2 regions of the Kribbella sp. NPDC023972 genome follow, and region 1 is predicted to be linked to the other one. Evidence: riboswitches for the same ligand, from Rfam matches in the RefSeq annotation. Region 1 holds a riboswitch; the other holds the start of a gene.
The links. A riboswitch is a leader RNA that binds a small molecule or an ion and turns the genes downstream of it on or off. The one in region 1 is predicted to bind glycine.

Region 1 (3,406 bases):
CGGCCAGCTCACCCTGCGAGCCCGCGTTCGGCTGGATCGACACCTTCGCGTAGCCGGTCACCTCGGCCAGCCAGCGCTCCAGCTGACCGATCAGCTTCACGTAGCCGGCCGCGTCCTCGATCGGTGCGAACGGGTGCAGGTCGGCGAACTCCGGCCAGGTGACCGGCTCCATCTCGGTGGTCGCGTTCAGCTTCATCGTGCACGAGCCGAGCGGGATCATGCCGCGGTCCAGCGCGTAGTCGTAGTCGGACAGCTTGCGCAGGTACCGCAGCATCGCCGTCTCGGACCGGTGCGTGTTGAACACCGGGTGGGTCAGGTAGTCCGACGTACGCCGTACCGCCTCGGGCAGCGCGGCCGTCTCGAGCCCGCCGTCGTACTTGAGGTCGAAGGCGTCGCAGACCGAGCGGAGAGCGTGTGCGTCGGTCTTCTCGTCGCAGGAGATGCCGACGTGGTCGGCGTCGACGAGGCGGAGCCAGATCCCGTTCTGGCGGGCGGCGTCGACCACGTCCGCGGCACGGCCGGGGACGCGGGCGAGCACGGTGTCGAAGAAGTTGTCGTGGACCACCTCGACACCGCCGGCCCGCAGCGAGGCGGCCAGCTTGCCGGCGTAGTCGTGGACGCGTTCGGCGATCGCCTTCAGGCCGTCCGGCCCGTGGTAGACCGCGTACATCGACGCGACCACGGCCAGCAGGACCTGCGCCGTACAGATGTTCGAGGTCGCCTTGTCCCGGCGGATGTGCTGCTCACGGGTCTGCAGCGCGAGCCGGTACGCCGGGGAGCCGTTGGCGTCGATCGAGACGCCGACCAGGCGACCCGGCAACGACCGCTCGAGACCGGTGCGGACGGACATGAAGCCGGCGTGCGGACCGCCGTAGAACAGCGGTACGCCGAAGCGCTGGGACGACCCGATCACGATGTCGGCGCCGGCCTCACCCGGTGCCTCGAGCAACGTCAGGGCGAGCAGGTCCGACGCGACCGCGACCAGGGTGTCGCGCTCGTGCGCGGCGGCGATCAGCGGCTTGAGATCGCGAACCACACCGCCGGAGCCCGGGTACTGCACCAGGAAGCCGAAGAAGTCACCCTCGGGCAGGCCGTCGGTGGTGTCGGCGACCACGACCTCGATCCCGAGTGCCTCGGCCCTGGTCTGGACGACCGCGATGGTCTGCGCGAAGCAGTCGGCGTCGACCAGGAAGCGGTCTGACTTGCTCTTCTTGTTCGACCGGTGCGCCAGCGTCATCGCCTCGGCGGCCGCGGTGCCCTCGTCGAGCAGCGACGCGTTCGCGGTCGGCAGACCGGTCAGGTCCGACACGACGGTCTGGAAGTTCAGCAGCGCCTGGAGCCGGCCCTGGGAGATCTCCGGCTGGTACGGCGTGTAGGCCGTGTACCAGGCCGGGTTCTCGACCAGACGGCGGACGATGACGGACGGGGTGAAGGTGCCGTAGTACCCCTGGCCGATCATCGAGGTGGCCACGTTGTTCCGGGCGGCCAGCTGGCGCAGCTCGTGCAGCGCGTCGACCTCGGAGGCCGGGTCGGGCAGCCGGAGCGCCTCGGCGGACCGGATCGACGCGGGGACAGCGGCGTCCACCAGCGCGTCGACGTCGTCGTACCCGAGCAGCTGGACCATCCGCGCGACCTCGTCCGGGCGCGGTCCGATGTGGCGGTCGGCGAAGGCGGCCGAGACCTGTGGGGTGTCATTCACTAGAGGCTCCGTTGCTGACAATGCTGCCGGTGGCCTCCCCCTCTGTCACGCCCGGTGCGCGCTCCAGAGTCGCCTGTGGCACTCGGTCCTGTGGCCTGAGAGGTTCCGGGGAGGAATTGCCCCTTCGGCGCCCGGGTCAACGGGTCTCTCCCGAATGCTGTGTACGGCGTGTCCGAGGCTACCAGGAATCCCCGAACAGTTCGGGCAGCAGCCGCCGCGCGACCGGCCTCGCCGCCGCGACCTGCTCGGCGGTGGCCGACGTCATCGGCCAGCGAACCCGGGTGCCGACGTCGGCCCAGCCACCGACCGCGGCCAGGAACTTGTCCAGCGCCGGGTTGGACAGCCCGGCCTTCTGCAGCGGTACGACGTGCTGGGCGAAGAACTCACCGATCCGGCGCTCGACGTCCAGATCGTGAGCGTGCGAAACCGCGCCGTTGGGCGACAGCGCCGCGACGTTGGAGTAGCTGCCGTGTGCGCCGAGTAGCGACATGCTGGCGAGGAAGTGACCGGGCACGAAGATCGACAACCGGGATTTCGTTGCCTCGTCGAACCATGCCTTACCGCCACCGGCGGCCTTGAGTCCGATCAAGCTCGGCACCGCGGCGGCCAGGGAGCTCAACAGGTGAGGACCGACGGTGGTCTTCGCATGCGGTGGGTTGTAGAGCACGAGCGGGACGTCACCGGCCGCGTCTGCCGTACGCCGGAGAAAGTCCAGGACCTCTTGTTCACTCAGCGGGAGCCAGTCCGGGACGATCACCTGGATCGCACCCGGGTCGAGTGCGGCTGCTCGTCGTACCCGGTCCAACTGCAGTTGGGCGGACGGATGACTCGCGCCGATCTGGAACTGCTTGCCGGTGGCCGCCAGCACCTCGTTGATCCGGTCGAACTCGTCCTCGGTCAGGGTCTGGAACTCCCCCGCCGTGCCGTGGGCGTACAGGCCGTCCAGTTCGGTGACGGCCAGCGTGGCCGCCTGGGCCTCCAGCCGGCGGTAGTCGATGGAGTCGTCGGCGTTGAGCGGCAGCAACAAAGTCGCCCACACACCGCGCAGTGTTTCGGCGGTGAGTGGGCGCACGGTGTTCTGGAAGGAGTCAGCCGGTCATGCGAGCGCGACGGCGGGCGGCGAGCTCGTCGTTGGCGTGGTGGTCGTCGTCGTGACCGTCGGCACGCTCGGTGGGCAGCTCGGACAGCGAGCCCTCGACCTCGCGCCAGACGCCGCCGAGCGCGATACCGAACACGCCCTGGCCGCCGGCCAGCAGGTCGATCACCTCGTCCGGCGAGGTGCACATGTAGACCGAGGCGCCGTCGCTCATCAGGGTGATCTGGGTCAGGTCGTCGATCCCGCGCTTGCTCAGATGGGCGATCGCGGTCCGGATCTGTTGCAGTGAGATCCCGGCGTCGAGCAGCCGCTTGATCACCTTCAGCAACAGTACGTCACGGAAACCGTACAACCGTTGCGTGCCCGAACCGGTCGCCGGGCGCACCGACGGCGCGACCAGGCCGGTGCGGGCCCAGTAGTCGAGCTGACGGTAGGTGATCCCGGCCGCGGCGCACGCCGTCGGTCCGCGGAACCCGACATCCTCCGGCATCGGCCGCAGGTCGTCGTCGAAGAGCAGACCCTGGACGCCGGCGGTAGCGGCCGCCTCGGCGTGTGCTTCGGACGTCGACTGCGCCGTCAGATCCGTGTCGCCGGTGCGTGTCACGCCTGAG
Region 2 (3,406 bases), on a different contig from region 1:
TGCCGTGGAACGAGATCCTCGGCTCGCCGAGTGCGGCGCGGATCGCGTCCACGTCCCGCACGGTCTGCCAGGTGTCGAGGTGGTCGAACACCGGGCCGGTGTTCTCCCGGCAGTCCGCGGCCAGCTCACGGTTGTAGTGGATCGTCGCGGTGAACTCGGCCTGCTTCTTGATGATCGGTGACGGCTGCCTGGCCAGCAGCGCGGCCGAGCACTTCACCGGGTTGCTGCGGGCGATGCCACGTGGGTCGAAGCTGACGACGTCGAACCGGTCCTGCAGCGTCTGGCTGAAGCGGCTCATCCCGGTCTTGACCCGGTCGACGCCGGAGTCACCGGGACCGCCCGGCCCCCACACCAGGACGCCGACGCGGTCGCCCTTCGTCGTACGACGAGCGATGGCGAGGCCGAAGGTGGGACCGTTCGGGTTCCGCCAGTCGACCGGGACCTGCAGGGTCGCGCACTGCGAGCCTGCGACCACCTCGGGCTTGTCATTGCCCTCCGGCTTGCAGTCGGCCCACTGGATCGTCGGGGTGGTCTGTGCCGCCGACACCGGGAGCGTCGTGAGCCCGGCGGTCGCGACACCCAGCGCCAGACCGCAAGCGAGGGCGCGTTGTCTGAACTTCATACGGGAGATCTCCTGTCTGGAAAGCTCCTCCGATCCTCGGCAATCGCTTGCTCGGCCACATCGGGGACGACCCCTCGCCCGACCCCGGCCGGGTCTTGGGGGACTTGTTAGGGTCTGTCGCTGATGACAGAGATGACGAGTGGCAAGCACGCGGTGTGGTTCCGGTGGGTGGCGATCGCGGAGGCGGTCTCGTGGACCGGACTGCTGATCGGCATGTTGTTCAAGTACGTGCTGTCCGACAACGAGCTCGGTGTGAAGGTCTTCGGCCCGATCCACGGCGGCATCTTCATCGTCTACGTGCTCACCGTGCTGGTGGTGCGCGGGCCGCTGCGCTGGTCCTGGCCGGTCACGCTGGCCGCGCTGGCGGCAAGCGTTCCCCCGTTGTTCACCTGGTTCTTCGAGATCTGGGCGGTGCGGACCGGCCGGATTGACGCCGGCCGGCGGGTCGCCGTACCGTCACGCACGTCAGTCAACTCAACAGCCGCATGAACCCGTGCGGGAGAGTCCCGGGCACGACCCGGGCGCCGTAGGAGCAACTCTCCCCAAGAATCTCTCAGGCACCTTCACCGTACGGGCGAGGCACCTCTGGAAGACTTAGGCCCTATCCGGTCTGACAGAGCGGGGAGGACACCAAACGGTCAACGGCGACCGGAAGGAACCTCCACACGATGGCGATCAGCGTCTTCGACCTGTTCAGTATCGGGATCGGCCCGTCGAGCTCGCACACCGTGGGCCCGATGCGCGCGGCCCGCACGTTCGCACTCGGCCTGGCCACCGACGGCCTGCTCGCCCGGACGGCGACGGTCCAGGCGCAACTGTTCGGCTCACTCGGTGCGACCGGTCACGGGCACGGCAGCAACAAGGCCGTCCTGCTCGGGCTCGAGGGTGCGGACCCCGAGACCGTGGTCACCCATTCCGTCGACGCGCGGGTCGAGACGATCCGCGAGCGTGGCCGGCTGTCGCTCGCCGGGGTGCGAGAGATCCGCTTCGACGAGAACACCGACCTGGTGATGCACCGGCGCAAGGCGTTGCCCTACCACCCCAACGGGATGACGTTCGCGGCCCGTACGGCGGATGGCGACGTACTGCGGGAACGCACGTACTACTCGGTCGGCGGCGGATTCGTGGTCGACGAGGACGCGGCCGCCGGGGACCGGATCGTGCCGGACACGACGCCGTTGAAGTACCCGTTCACAACCGGTGCCGAGTTGCTGGACCGGTGTCGCGAGTCGCAGCTGTCGATCAGCGAGGTAATGCTGGCGAACGAGCTGGCCTGGCGGACCGAGGACGAGATCCGCGACGGGCTGCTGCGGATCTGGCAGGTGATGCAGGACTGTGTGCGCGAGGGCTGCGAGACCGAGGGGATCTTGCCGGGCGGTCTGAAGGTGCCACGGCGGGCGCACGCGCTGCACACCCGGTTGAGCGCGGACCCGTGGTCGGTCGATCCGCTCAAGGTGATGGACTGGGTCAACCTGTTCGCGCTTGCGGTGAACGAGCAGAACGCGTCCGGCGGCCGGATCGTCACCGCGCCGACGAACGGTGCCGCGGGCATCATTCCCGCCGTGCTCCATTACTACCGTCGGTTCGTGCCGGGGGCAACGGATGACGGTGCCGTCCGGTTCCTGCTGACCGCCGGCGCGATCGGCGTGCTCTACAAGGAGAACGCCTCGATCTCCGGTGCCGAGGTCGGCTGCCAGGGGGAGGTCGGCTCGGCCTGCTCGATGGCGGCGGCCGGCCTGTGCGAGGTCCTCGGCGGTACGCCGGAACAGGTCGAGAACGCGGCCGAGATCGCGATGGAGCACAATCTCGGCCTGACCTGCGACCCGGTCGGCGGACTGGTGCAGATCCCGTGTATCGAACGCAACGCGATGGCGTCGGTGAAGGCGATCAACGCGGCCCGGATGGCGATGCACGGCGACGGTGTGCACGTCGTCACCCTGGACAAGGTGATCAAGACGATGCGCGAGACCGGCGCCGACATGAAGATCAAGTACAAGGAGACGTCACGCGGCGGCCTGGCCGTCAACGTCATCGAGTGCTGAGCAGTCCTGGGTCCTCTACGTGGGCGTTGTGTCCGAGACCCGGGTAGGTCACGACCTGATCGTGCAGGGTACGGAGCTCGTCGTCGGTGTTCATCGGGTCGCGCTCGCCGCGGGCGAGGACGACCTCGGCCTTGCTCTCCGCGATCAGGTCGGGCATGTCGGGGGCGCCGACGCCGAAGGTGCCGGGGTCCATGGCGAGTCGCCAGCGCCCGTCGGCCTCGGCCAAGCCATGCTCGACCACCGGATCGCACGGGTCGGCGAGTCCTTGCAGGCCGGAGACCTTGAGGAAGCGCGCGGCCGCGTCCTCTCGAGTGTCGAACCACGCGATCGGCTTCCGCGCCAAGGCTGCGGCTCTGCCCAGGTCGTCCTGGGACCAGGTGACCTTCACACTGAGGGCGACCACGCGATTCACCTCGATGCCGTAGCGGCCGCTGGCAAGTTCGAGCGCGATCACCCCGCCGAGTGAATGGCCCACGATCACGACGTCACGCCGTACCGGAAGAGTCTCGGCGATCGCGGCGGCCATCGAGGCGAAGGTGTACGCCGGTAGCGCGGCGGCCGAGCCGTGTCCGGGCAGGTCGGGGGCGAACCGCGGTTGCGGCCAGGCATCCCAGACCCGGCCGTTGGCCCCCAGTCCGTGCAGCAGCACCAGAGAAGACATGAGAGCAGGCTGACACAGGAATCCCTGCGACGACGGGCCGATTGGCGCGCCGTCAGCTAACTCACCGCGATTCTACGCATG

Region 2: it holds a riboswitch for glycine, as region 1 does, so the genes downstream of both, AB0F43_RS26570 (L-serine ammonia-lyase) here and gcvP (aminomethyl-transferring glycine dehydrogenase) in region 1, are expected to answer to the same signal.

What each region holds. Positions count from the first base shown of each region.
Region 1 covers NZ_JBEZZH010000001.1:100,352-103,757, forward strand. Annotated here, with positions in the region: gene gcvP (aminomethyl-transferring glycine dehydrogenase) at 1-1,699, opposite strand, end outside; glycine riboswitch at 1,773-1,862, opposite strand; gene AB0F43_RS00440 (dihydrodipicolinate synthase family protein) at 1,878-2,738, opposite strand; gene AB0F43_RS00445 (MerR family transcriptional regulator) at 2,788-3,312, opposite strand.
Region 2 covers NZ_JBEZZH010000007.1:79,515-82,920, reverse strand. Annotated here, with positions in the region: gene AB0F43_RS26580 (alpha/beta fold hydrolase) at 1-622, opposite strand, end outside; gene AB0F43_RS26575 (DUF3817 domain-containing protein) at 746-1,111, shown strand; glycine riboswitch at 1,109-1,201, shown strand; gene AB0F43_RS26570 (L-serine ammonia-lyase) at 1,291-2,664, shown strand; gene AB0F43_RS26565 (alpha/beta hydrolase) at 2,651-3,325, opposite strand.